DNA from 4 places in the Ahrensia sp. 13_GOM-1096m genome. Region 2 is predicted to be linked to each of the others. Evidence: predicted binding sites of a transcription regulator. Region 2 holds the regulator's gene; each other region holds the start of a gene.
The links. Region 2 encodes PhoB, which activates phosphate uptake and scavenging genes when phosphate is short. Its sites were predicted from a motif close to TGTCATNNANCTGTCAT; they were not measured.
Positions count from the first base shown of each region.

Region 1: a site for PhoB is predicted at 1,842-1,858, ahead of N530_RS0112940 (DUF1868 domain-containing protein). Genes of this name have one in related genera too.
Region 3: a site for PhoB is predicted at 1,588-1,604, ahead of N530_RS0110110 (bifunctional 2',3'-cyclic-nucleotide 2'-phosphodiesterase/3'-nucleotidase). Genes of this name have one in related genera too.
Region 4: a site for PhoB is predicted at 1,704-1,720, ahead of N530_RS0111830 (1-acyl-sn-glycerol-3-phosphate acyltransferase). Genes of this name have one in related genera too.

Region 1 is NZ_JIAX01000014.1:129,963-133,173, reverse strand. It holds gene N530_RS0112945 (formate--tetrahydrofolate ligase) at 1-1,089, shown strand, start outside; gene N530_RS0112940 (DUF1868 domain-containing protein) at 1,091-1,804, opposite strand; gene N530_RS0112930 (anthranilate synthase) at 2,134-3,211, shown strand, end outside.
Region 2 is NZ_JIAX01000006.1:310,109-313,319, forward strand. It holds gene pstA (phosphate ABC transporter permease PstA) at 1-63, shown strand, start outside; gene pstB (phosphate ABC transporter ATP-binding protein PstB) at 116-895, shown strand; gene phoU (phosphate signaling complex protein PhoU) at 925-1,632, shown strand; gene phoB (phosphate regulon transcriptional regulator PhoB) at 1,656-2,351, shown strand; gene N530_RS0101870 (GcrA family cell cycle regulator) at 2,416-2,994, opposite strand.
Region 3 is NZ_JIAX01000012.1:153,226-156,436, reverse strand. It holds gene N530_RS0110125 (Pr6Pr family membrane protein) at 1-356, shown strand, start outside; gene blaOXA (class D beta-lactamase) at 336-1,136, opposite strand; gene N530_RS0110115 (hypothetical protein) at 1,136-1,525, opposite strand; gene N530_RS0110110 (bifunctional 2',3'-cyclic-nucleotide 2'-phosphodiesterase/3'-nucleotidase) at 1,684-3,211, shown strand, end outside.
Region 4 is NZ_JIAX01000013.1:176,155-179,365, forward strand. It holds gene N530_RS0111820 (ABC transporter permease) at 1-889, shown strand, start outside; gene N530_RS18030 (YdcF family protein) at 1,067-1,657, shown strand; gene N530_RS0111830 (1-acyl-sn-glycerol-3-phosphate acyltransferase) at 1,809-2,537, shown strand; gene N530_RS0111835 (gamma-glutamylcyclotransferase) at 2,518-3,045, opposite strand; gene N530_RS0111840 (DUF2125 domain-containing protein) at 3,097-3,211, shown strand, end outside.

The DNA of each region.
Region 1 (3,211 bases), on a different contig from region 2:
GACATTACAGTTGCCTCCGAAGTGATGGCTATTCTTTGTCTTTCAAAAGATATCAAAGATCTGGAAAAACGTTTGGGCGACATGATCGTGGCTTATCGGCGCGATAAAACGCCGGTGTTCTGCCGCGATTTAAAAGCCGATGGCGCAATGACTGTTTTGCTGAAAGACGCTATTCAGCCAAACCTTGTGCAGACGCTTGAAAACAATCCTGCCTTTGTGCATGGCGGGCCTTTCGCAAATATTGCTCATGGTTGTAACTCAGTTGTTGCGACCACTACGGCCTTGAAGATTGCCGATTATGTTGTAACTGAAGCTGGCTTTGGCGCCGACCTTGGCGCTGAAAAATTCATGAACATCAAATGCCGCAAGGCCGGCATTGCGCCTGATGCGGTTGTGTTGGTTGCGACAGTGCGCGCCATGAAAATGAATGGCGGCGTTGCCAAAGCAGACCTTGGCGATGAAAATGTCGATGCTGTTAACAATGGCTGCTCGAATTTGGGACGCCACATTTCCAATCTTAAATCGTTCGGTGTTCCGGTCGTGGTTGCGATCAATCATTTTGTCACCGACACGGAAGCCGAGGTGCAAGCGGTAAAAGACTATGTTGCAAAGCAAGGTTCTGAGGCGATCCTTTGTAAGCACTGGGCGCATGGTTCGGCGGGTGTTGAAGAACTCGCGCATAAAGTCGTGCAAATGGCGGATAGCGGCATGGCTAATTTCGCACCACTTTATCCTGATGAAATGCCGCTGTTTCAAAAGATCGAAACAATTGCCAAACGCATCTATCATGCCGACGAAGTTTTGGCGGACAAATCGGTTCGTGAACAGCTAAAAACATGGGAAGATCAGGGCTACGGCCATCTGCCTGTCTGTATGGCCAAAACGCAATATTCGTTCTCAACGGACCCGAATTTGCGCGGTGCACCGACAGGACATTCGGTGCCTATTCGCGAGGTGCGGCTTTCTGCAGGTGCAGGCTTTGTCGTGGTTGTCTGCGGGCAGATAATGACTATGCCGGGCCTGCCGCGTAAACCATCAGCAGAGATTATTCGTTTCAATGATGACGGCGTTATTGAAGGGCTGTTTTAAGTCAGAGATTAAAGAGCCCTGGCTCAAAATGGTTCATATCTTCAAATGTGCAAAAGTCGCTTGTGCCGAGTTCGATCATCGGCACATTTTGCAGAAAGTCAGCGCTTAGCATTTGGAGGGCATCTGCGTGGGCTTTTGCCTGCTCAGCTGTCATGAATTTGATCAGATAAGCCATCGTTATATGGAATGTGTAGGTCTCGTGATCTGGATGACGATAGCCAAAACAATCGGCCAGCTGATCGCGAAAATCGCGCAGCGCTTGTTCATCGTCTGGCGTTGCGCCTGCCACCGTTAGACCATTGGGCGTGACAGCAATTGCTTTGACATTGAAAGGCCGTGATTTGGGGAAGTCTTGCAACTTCTCAATCATATGTGCGGTTGCAGCATCAATCGGCGCATCGAGAGGCAGGGTCGGCGGCCAAAAACCGGCCGTACGTCTGAACTCAATGATCCCTTGAAAGACCGTCATATGGTAGCTGGAAATAGGTGTGAAGGCGAAGTGCGCAGCGCTTGGTAATGCCTTCATTTTTTCAGCAAGGGTAATCAACGCATCTTGCGACTTTGAACCATCAAGCACATGCGCGACGACTGTATTGCCCGGTTCTGGCAGGAACCTGCCTTGTGGGTCAAAGCGCGTGCCAGCATGGGCAGGCGCATGACCTTGTCCTTTGCCCGTTAAATGATCGATGAGTTTTTGTGATGTTTCATTCGGCATAGGAGGCTCCTTGGCCATGAGCACCTATCGTTGTTTCTTGAAAGATATATGACGTCACTTTGTAGGCGAGGCTAAAATGTTACCGTTAAGAACAGGCATTCATGATCTGAATAAATTTTGATTGCACTGCGGCGTTTACGTGCTAAAGATTTGCTATGAGCAAAACAATGAACATCGCAGCGAATTGGTGGCGCACGCTTTCATAGGCGGGCTTTTTCGTGTTTTGACGCATATGCACCGCCTTAGACATAAGGCGGTTTTTTTGTGTCCGCACATTGTTTAAAGGTTCAACTTTATTGGCTCATCTTGAGCAAACAGGCAGATTTGACATGACGAATGCAGGCCAGCGCCAACAACCGGATCAGTTTATAACACGCGGGGGCGTTGCAATTGAGCGGTGCCGCGAAGCCGTTGAATATGCGACAGCAATCGATAGCTATTTGGATGCGCTCGATGATCGTCTGGGCGCTGTCTTATCCTCAAACTATGAATATCCGGGTCGCTATACACGCTGGGATATTGCGATTGTTGATCCGCCCGTCATGATCAGTGCGCGCAAACGCGACATGCAGATCAAGGCGCTTAATGAGCGCGGAAAAATCATCGTTGCGATGATTAAAAAAGCGCTTGTCGATGAGGCGCATATTGCAAAAATGTCGGACACAGATGATGGGCTTGCCATTGTTATTGCCCAGCCTACGCGTGTTGTGTCTGAAGAGGAGCGTTCGCGCGCGCCATCGGTGTTTTCTGTTGTGCGCAAGATCGTTGATCATTTCCATTCGCCTCAAGATGACAATTTGGGCTTCTTTGGTTCATTTGGCTATGACATTGCATTCCAGTTTGATCCAATTGAAGAAAAGCTTGAGCGCGCCAAAAACCAGCGCGATCTCGTTCTGTTTTTCCCAGATCGAATTTTGGTCGTTGATAACCATTCGGCGGCTGCGTGGGTCGATGAATATGATTTTGCCGCTGATGGTGCATCAACGGCTGGCTTGCCGCGTGAGCAGACTGCCGACCCATTTATACCAAGCGATGTTGTGCCGCCAAAGGGCGATCATAATCCGGGTGAATATGCGGATCTTGTTCGCAGCGCCAAGCAGAGCTTTTCATGCGGTGATCTGTTTGAAGTTGTGCCGGGACAGATGTTTTATGAGCAGGTCAAGAGCAAGCCTTCTGCGATTGCGCGCCGCCTGAAAGCGACCAATCCTGCGCCATATTCATTCTATATGAACCTTGGCAATAATGAGTTTTTGATCGGTGCGTCACCGGAAATGTTTGTGCGGGTAACGGGTAAGCGCATTGAGACATGCCCGATTTCTGGCACGATTGAGCGTGGTGCCGATGCAATTTCAGATTCAGAGCAAATCTTGAAATTGCTCAACTCGAAGAAAGACGAGTCTGAGCTAA
Region 2 (3,211 bases):
TTTCTTGCGGTTATGAATATCACGGCAATCTTCTTACGCAGACGCTTTGAGCGTCGCTGGTAATGGGCGAAAAACAATGAAACACGATGTAATAAAAGAGTCGGAGATCATAAATATGAACGACGAGAGCAAAACGCCCAAAGTTAAAATGGCAGGTAAAGGCGTTGAAGTTTTCTACGGCGCAAAACAGGCAATCAACGGCATTGACTTGGAAGTTTATGAGCGACAAGTGACTGCGCTTATTGGCCCTTCAGGTTGTGGTAAATCAACTTACTTGCGTTGCCTTAACCGCATGAATGATACGATTGATATTTGTAAGGTCAAAGGTCTTTTAACGCTTGATGGCGAAGATATTTATGACCCTAATATTGATGTTGTGGAATTGCGCGCACGCGTAGGTATGGTGTTCCAAAAACCAAACCCATTTCCAAAGTCAATTTACGAAAACATCACTTATGGTCCGCGTATTCACGGCCTTGCAAAATCAAAAGCTGATTTGGATGTTATCGTCGAAAAAAGCTTGCGCGGTGCAGGTCTATGGGAAGAGGTGAAAGATCGTCTTTTGGAGCCTGGTACAGGCCTTTCCGGCGGTCAGCAGCAGCGTCTTTGCATTGCACGCGCAATAGCGGTTCAGCCTGAAGTCATTTTGATGGACGAGCCATGTTCGGCGCTTGACCCGATTGCAACTGCAATTGTTGAAGAATTGATCGGCGAATTGCGCGAGCAATATACAATCGTCATCGTGACGCACTCCATGCAGCAGGCTGCGCGTGTTTCACAGCGCACAGCCATGTTCCACTTAGGCGATTTGGTTGAAGTTGATGACACAGAGACCATTTTCACCAACCCTTCTGAAAAACGCACACAGGATTATATAACTGGCCGCTTTGGCTAAGTTTAATCTGTTCTGATTAGGAAATTGAAATGATAAAGCAACATACGGTTTCAGCGTTCGAAGATGAAATGCAGTTTCTCACGCATAAGATTGCGGAGATGGGCGGCCATGCTGAAAAAATGATTGGTCAGTCAGTTAAAGCACTAACGACAGGCGATGTAGACCTTGCACGTGCCGTTATCAAAGATGACATGCGCCTTGATGAAGGCCAGCGTGAAATTGATGATAAAGCCGTGCTATTAATTGCACAGCGCCAGCCAATGGCGAACGATTTGCGTGAAGTTTTTGCCAATATCCGTATTTCGTCTGATTTGGAACGCATTGGCGATATGGCAAAAGGTATCGCAAAACGTGTCAGCTCTGTTTCGGAATATTCACACGGTGTGAAATTTGCGCGCGGTATTGAGCATTTGAGCGAACTTGCCTCAGCGCAGCTCAAAGAGGTTTTGGATTGCTACGGCACGCGTTCGGTTGACGAAGTCAATAATATCATTGAGCGCGACGAAGAAATTGACGCAATGTACACGTCTCTATTCCGTGAATTGCTCACTTACATGATGGAAGATCCGCGTAACATTACAACATGTACGCATCTCCTGTTCTGCGCTAAAAATATCGAGCGTATCGGCGACCATGCAACAAATATTGCCGAGGCAACATATTACATGGTCAAGGGTCAAAAACTTGATGCAGCACGTCCAAATGAAGACAAAACACATAAAGTCAGCCTAGATTAAGCTGGTGGATACGAGGTGATGTGATGAGCGCAAAACCACGCATAATGGTTGTTGAAGACGAAGAAGCATTGAGCATTCTTCTGAAATATAACCTTGAGGCAGAAGGGTTTGAGGTTGAAGCTGTTAGTCGCGGCGACGAAGCAGAAGATATGCTGCGTGAAAGTCAACCTGACCTTTTGCTGCTTGATTGGATGTTGCCGGGTGTAAGCGGTATCGAGCTTTGCCGACGGTTGCGTGCACGCCGCGAAACCCAAGATATGCCAATCATCATGTTGACCGCACGCGGCGAGGAAAGTGAGCGTATTCGCGGTCTTTCAACGGGTGCGGATGATTATGTCGTCAAACCATTTTCAACACCTGAATTGTTAGCGCGTGTGCGTGCAATGTTACGCCGCGCGAAGCCGGAGGTTCTAGCTGATCGTTTAACAGCTGGTGACATTCAGCTCGATCGTGAGGCTCACCGTGTTTATCGCAATGAGCGCGAGCTAAAGCTTGGTCCAACTGAATACCGTCTGCTTGAGTTTTTTATGTTGGCTCCAGGGCGCGTATTTTCGCGGGTACAGCTTCTTGACGGTGTTTGGGGTGATAATATTTATGTTGATGATCGTACCGTTGATGTTCACATCGGGCGTCTTCGCAAGGCGATAAATATTGGCCGCGTTAAAGACCCAATTCGCACTGTTCGCGGGGCAGGTTATGCTTTGGAAACCGTGAAATAATACACTTGAATGAGTACAATTAAAAAAGGCGGCTTTTAAGCCGCCTTTTTGTTTTATCTATCTTTTAGCGCGGACGGCGCCGATCTTGTGGCTGCTGGAAAGCAAGCTTGCTGTGATATTTACAGTAAGGAGAACTTTCTTCATTGCCATGTCCACAGAAATAGAACTCACCTTGTAGTGGATCGCCAAACGGCCACTTACAGGTGTTTTCGTTGATATCAACGAGTTTCAACTTAAGCGGCATAGGCGCGACGACATCATCAGTGTCACGGTGTGGCGCTTTGTAGGCGACAACTTCGTGATCCTGTTTTAGCGCGGTTGCACCAATCGTGTGCGTGACAGATGGCGGTGTGCGTTGCGGCAATGTGAATGTGCCAACGCTCGAGCCGCCGCCCGAAGAGGAGCCACTGCTGCTTGCTGATGAGGACGCTGGACGCGAAGTGCCACCACTATTGGGTGTGCGGCGCACGCGCGGTGCAGCAGGCTTTGTCGATTTAGCTCGCCCTGAAAGTTTAAGGCGGTGGACTTTACCAATCACCGCATTGCGGCTTACGCCTCCAAGTTTAGCAGCGATCTGGCTTGCGCTCAGACCTTCTGCCCATAATTTTTTCAGCATTTCTACGCGTTCGTCGGTCCAACTCACGGTCGTCTCCATCCTGTTTATAGATAGAATCCCTCTCCGTTGCTCGGTCATAGATATTAGACCTGCGACGTACTCGATACATGAGGAACAGTTTACTATCTGGCTTTCTTGCCGTTTTTTTTAAACTACAATAGTGCTGGACTCTCGATCAAGAGTCCTGAGGCACTAACGAATCCGAATTCTCGGTTTTCCCCAACTTCAATGAAAAGTGAGTCAA
Region 3 (3,211 bases), on a different contig from region 2:
CCTTGCGCTCGGCCTGGTCCCCCACCGGATGGCAGTTGGTTGTAGACCGCGGCCTGCATGATGTGTCCCCCATCATGTTCTTACTGGCATGGTATCTTAGCCATCATGGAAAACTTGTTTGGCGCGATGCACTTTTGGCCGTCGCAGCCCCAATGGCTTATCTTTTATATGCCGTAACGCGCGGTGCGCTCGACGGTTGGTATGCCTATTGGTTCTTGGATTTAACCCAGCTTTCGACCTTCGAGTTCATCCGCAACACGCTGCTTATCGCATTTACCTTTTGCCTGTTTGCACTTGCACTCATTGCCTTGGACAAATGGTTGGCGCGGCGGCAATCACTCGATCAGCGCGGATAAATCATTCAGCAAGCTGGCTTTCGCGCGTGTTGAAGGCGTTTCCTTCTGGCGTTTTTCGTCTTGAAGCAATCGTGCAAACACAACTTGCTTGCCATCCTTTTCGGCCCAGCCGACATACCAGCCAAAGCCGCGTGAGCGGTTAAAGCTGCGATCTGCATTGCGCGGAAAGGCAAGACCTGTCTTGCCGTGAACTGTCCAGCCGTTCTGTGCCTGATCGATCTGCACAATGCTTTTCGTCAGCTCCACAGCCTTGGCGCTCACCGGCAATTCATGGTTCAGCATGCGCGATAAATAGTGCACTTGTTCGCGCGGTGAAATCTCAAGCGACGAGGCAATCCATGCCCGCTCAAGCCCGTTGTTAAAGCCTTTATCGCCTGAAAAATTGGCATTGCCGAAACCGATCTTCTGCAAATAATCACTTATGCGTTGAGCGCCCAAAGCATGGGTAATTTGCTGTGAATACCAAACAACTGAATAGCGCATCCAACGCTCCGGCGTTGTGTCTTGCCGCCATTGTTTTCCAGCCCAATCCACGTAACCTTCTTTAAATGGCAAAACAGGTGATTGCGCCGACTTCAAATAGCCAGCATCAAAACCAATCAAGGCAAGCGCAACTTTGAACGTTGAAGCAGGCGTAGCGCGGGTATCGCATTTGCCATCCTCATGCAAAATGTCAGATGAAGCAGCATCGATCACAATAGTGCAAATCGTCTTTGCGCTTGCTGCTTGTGGCACGATCGCAAAAATAATCACGGTGAAAAGAAGCGCTAATCTGCTCATTATTTGCCCTTAAAATTGGGAAGTTCTTTGTTCTCATCGCGGCACGTAAAAGGCGGAAACGTGCTTGCCGTTCCCGCATTCATGGACGCGACAACCATCGCATTGGCAACTTCTAAATCATAATCTGACACCGGACAAACGCGAATATCATGGTCGCATTTCGCTTTAATGAAGCGCTCATGTTCGGCTACAAAATCCGCACTCATTTTGTCTTTATCGTAAAGCGTAATCGCCTTGTCCCATGCATCCGAATAACGCACGCACTTTTCTTGCTTCCAAGAAAGTGCCTGCCCATGAGCAAGCGGCGGGGAAATTAGCGGAGAAATCGACGCTAAGACAACAAGCCCCGCGAAGGGCTTCACAAATTTAATGGTAGATAAAACACGCATAAAGCTGCGCTAAACAGAACTTATGGCGGAATTATGGGACCGCCCTTTTTCACTTTGCTGCCTGTAATACACCTGTCACACAACTTGCTTAGGCGATTGACAACATCAAGAATGCCGTGCCCAACTTGCACCAGCAAAACACTCATCAGGAGAACACTATGTCCCAAATCATGCTCATGAAACGTCGCCAGTTTTTAGGCGGCGCTGCTGCCGTGACAGCGCTTGCCGTGTTGCACCCGTTTTCCGCCAATGCTTCAGCAAACCAGGTGCATTTGCGCTTTATGGAAACAACCGACCTTCACGTCCATGTTTTCCCGTATGATTATTATAGCGACATGCCAACAGACACCGTTGGCCTTGCGCGCACGGCTTCCATCATCAAGGAAATTCGCGCTGAATCCACCAACTCAATGCTGGTCGATAATGGCGATTTTCTGCAAGGCAATCCGATGGGTGATTACATCGCCTATGAGCGCGGCATGAAAGAAGGCGACATGCATCCGGTCATTCAGGCCATGAACACGCTTGGCTATGAAGCCTCAACGCTCGGCAATCATGAGTTCAACTATGGCCTCGACTTTTTGATGAAAGCGCTGGCTGGTGCTAATTTCCCTGTCGTATCGGCCAATATCGCCAAAGAAATGGGCGCTAATCCACGCGCCGACAAAACGCTGCTTAAGCCCTATGTAATCCTCGACAAAATGGTCAAAGACGGTGCTGGCAATGAGCACGCCATTAAAATCGGCCTTATCGGTTTTGTGCCGCCGCAAGTGATGAACTGGGACCGCAAACATTTAGAAGGTAAAGTTCAGGCCCGCGATATTGTGGAATCAGCTGAAGCCTATGTGCCTGAGATGAAAGAAGCTGGCGCAGACATTATCATCGCGCTTTCCCACTCTGGTATTGGCGATGCAAAACGCACAGACGGCATGGAAAACGCCTCTGTACCACTTGCAGAAGTCAAAGGCATTGATGCGCTGATGACGGGCCATAACCACCTCGTATTTCCAAGCGAAAAGTTCAGCGACTTTGCTGGTGTGGACGTTGCCAAAGGCACCATTCACGGCAAGCCTGCCGCGATGGGCGGCTTCTGGGGATCGCACCTTGGCCTGATTGATCTGATGTTAGAGAAAGACGGCAATGAGTGGAAAATCGTCACCAGCACCACCGAAGCGCGCCCAATTTCCATGCGCGGCGATGATCGCAAAGTGACAGCCCTTGTTGAAAGCCAAGAAGATGTACTCGCCAGCGTTCAAAAAGAACATGACGAGACGCTCGCCTATGTGCGCCGCTCTGTCGGCAAAACCGATGCGCCACTCTATTCTTACTTTGCGCTGGTTGCCGATGACCCATCGGTGCAAATCGTCAGCCAAGCCCAGCAATGGTATATTGCTGAAATGATGCAAGGCACAAAATGGGAAGGCCTGCCAATTCTATCGGCAGCAGCACCGTTTAAAGCTGGAGGCCGCGGCGGCCCTGACTATTATACAGATGTTGCCGAAGGCGATGTGGCGATTAAAAACGTGGCCGACCTTTATCTTTATCCAAACACGGTTCGCGCGGTTGAAGTTTCTGGCGCAGAGGTCAAAGACTGGCTGGAGCGTTCAGCAGGCATGTTCAATCAGGTAGAACTTGGCAAAGCAGATCAAGAACTGCTCAACCCTGAATTCCCATCTTATAATTTCG
Region 4 (3,211 bases), on a different contig from region 2:
GCAGGCATTGTCGCTTGTTATTGCGATTATGTCATTTTTGGCATGCCTAACGGTTGGGGCTGTTTTGATGATCGATAAAAGCGCGTCGTCATGGCAAAGCCAAATTTCTCGTGAGGCCACCGTACAAATACGTCCAGCCCGTGATTTCGATATCGAAACGGCATTGGTGGAAGCGCAGGCGATTGCAGCAAGTTTTGACGGTGTTACCGATGCGCGTATCATTGGCCTGTCACAAACGGCCACTTTGCTAGAGCCATGGCTTGGCAAGGATATAAATTTAAGCGAATTGCCGGTTCCGCGGCTGGTGGTCATTCGGATTGATGAACGTAACCCACCAGACTTTAAAGCAATTGGTACAGCAATTAATGAGGCTATTCCAAATGCTACATTGGATGACCACAGAGCATGGGTAGACAGGCTCGTGTCGATGGCAAACACAACAACCTATGTGGGCGTTGCTATTCTTTTGCTCGTTTTAACAGCGTTGGTTCTCACCGTTGTTTTTGCCACGCGCGGCGCATTGGCGAGCAATCATATTATTATTGAAGTGCTGCATTTTGTTGGTGCACGCGCTAATTTTATCGCGGGTCAATTTCAACGCCGGTTCTTCTGGATTGGCCTTCGCGGTGCATTGATTGGCGGCGGCGCTGCGATCGCAATGTTCCTTATTTTTCAATTTTGGGCAGGGCGCAATTTAACCACTGCTGAGGGCGTGCAGGTCGCTGTTCTGTTTGGCGATTTTTCCATTGGGATGGGCATCTTCATAGGCACGTTTTTTGTCATTGCGTTGGTTGCTGCTCTCACGACATTAACGGCAAGATTAACCGTTGTGCGCACGATATATGAGATCGATGAGCAACGCGCAGACCCGTCGCGTCAATCTTATTGATATAAAACATCCGTTTTCATTGGATTGATCGGATAAACGCCAAAATTGACCTGTTCTATACTTGATTTCAGCTTTATTAAAATAAGTTGAAACACCGTGGGATGATTGCATGTCCGTGCAAGTCGAAACATTATGGTAGAGGCGAGGAAACGCAGCATAACGGGGCGACTGCTACGGATGTTCGCTTTTTTGTTGCTGCTGTCTGTGCTTTTATTGACTGTGGGCTTTGGCGTTTTTCTGACAAGCGTTGATCGGCATGCCCGCAATCAAAGCGCTGAAACCGCTGACGGTATTGTTGTGCTGACGGGCGGTTTTGCTCGGTTGGAACCAGCCATACAATTGCTCCGTGAAAAACGCGGTGAGCGGCTGCTGATTTCTGGTGTTAACCGCAAAACCGACGATCAATTGCTAAAGCATGCCCTTGATATAGAAGACAAGCTTTTCAACTGCTGCGTTGATATTGACCAAGATGCTTTGGATACCATTGGCAATGCATTGGGTACGGCCCATTGGGCGGCTTCAAAAGATTATAAATCGCTGCTTGTTGTCACGAATGATTATCATATGCCGCGCAGTTTGATGGAACTTCGCCGTGAAATAGGTGACATCGAATTATTGCCCTATGCGATACGCAACCGATCTTCTGGGCCGTTTACAATGGGCGAGCGGATTGGCCAATATCGTGTTTTACTGCTTGAGTATGGCAAGCTGGTTGCAACTTTTTTACGGGCAGCCTTGCACGATGGCCGAATTCCGGCTTTGAAATAATGACTGCATTTGTACTAGAGTGACGCAACCTTAACATTCAAATGGCTGTAACCTGACAGTTATTTGATCGCAAAACTGTCTGGGCTTATTTGTGACTGCACTTCGTTCCGCATTATATAATTTCGTTTTTTACTTTTCCACGCTGATCTACATGATTGTGCTGTTGCCGTTTTTCTCTATTGGAAAACGCAAAAATGCTTGGTGGGTGCCGCGCTTTTGGGCACGCTCGAATCTGTGGTTTTTGAAAATTATCTGCGGCACAAAACATGAGGTGACAGGATTTGAGAATATGCCGGAGGGCGGCTATATTCTTGCGCCTAAACACCAGTCCGCATGGGATACATTTGCATTTGTGCCTTGGTGGCCGGACCCAGTTTATATTCTAAAACGTGAACTAAAATGGATACCACTGTTCGGGTGGTTTCTGATGCGTATGAAAATGATCGGTATTGATCGCGGTAGCCGCGAGACTGCGATTAAATCGATCAACAAGGGCGCTGGGGAAGCGATTAAAGATGGTCGCCAGATTGTTATTTACCCTGAGGGCACGCGCCGTCCTGCAGGTGCAGAGCCAGCCTATAAGGCCGGTATTTTTCATCTTTATGAAAATTTGAATGTGCCAGTGGTGCCGATTGCCCATGTTGCGGGTCTGTTTTGGCCGCGCCGTAAGTTTTTACGGTTTCCGGGCACAATCAAAGTTGAAATTCTAAAGCCGATACCGCCCGGTCTTTCGCGCCGTGAATTTATGGCTGCATTAGTATCGTCTACGGAAGAAGCTTGTGACCGTTTGCTGCTGGAGGTTTATGATGGACCAAATCCGCCGCCATTTTCGTCTATAGCGCAGGCGCGCATCGATGAACTTAAGAAGAGCGCTTCCTGATATTGTCGGCAACAGCTTGCAGCCAATGATCCTTAATGCCCAAGCTTTTTACATGGTCAGCGGTGTTAAGCACATAGTCCTCGTTTGGCCCCATGCCGCCGGCGGCACCACAAACGCGCTCGACGGCATCTTCAACCGATAGCCGGCCTGCATATTGTTCGTGGCGATGGTCGGCGACATAGATGAGGCCGTCCACACGTTCGCCGCCGTCTAATGTGAGTTTGCCCATTCGTTCGAGATAAACATTCGTGACAAGCTCGCGTTCGCGTAAATAGGCTATGACGTCATCTTTGTCATTCGGCGCAACTTTGAACGCTAGGCCAACACAGGCGCCGCCATTGTCGAGCCCCATCACAAGGCCGGGGCGTTCACGCGTGCCACGATGTTCCCAAGATGTAATGCATAGCGAGCGGTGGTAGCCTGATAATCTGGCGCGGCGTTTTTCGGTAAATTTAAAATCGGGCTTCCACATTAAAGAGGCATAGCCGAACACCCATAGATCGTTCATAATTCATCCAACTTTCAATCGTATTTATGCGTAACTGCAAATGGAGAAGTCATGTCCAGCGATAACGCAAAAAAGCCCTATAATGCAAAGCGGCGTATTCAGTTCTTGTCTGCCTTTTCGGTCTTTTTGATCGTGGCTGCAACGGCTGGGTGGTATTTTGTTGCAG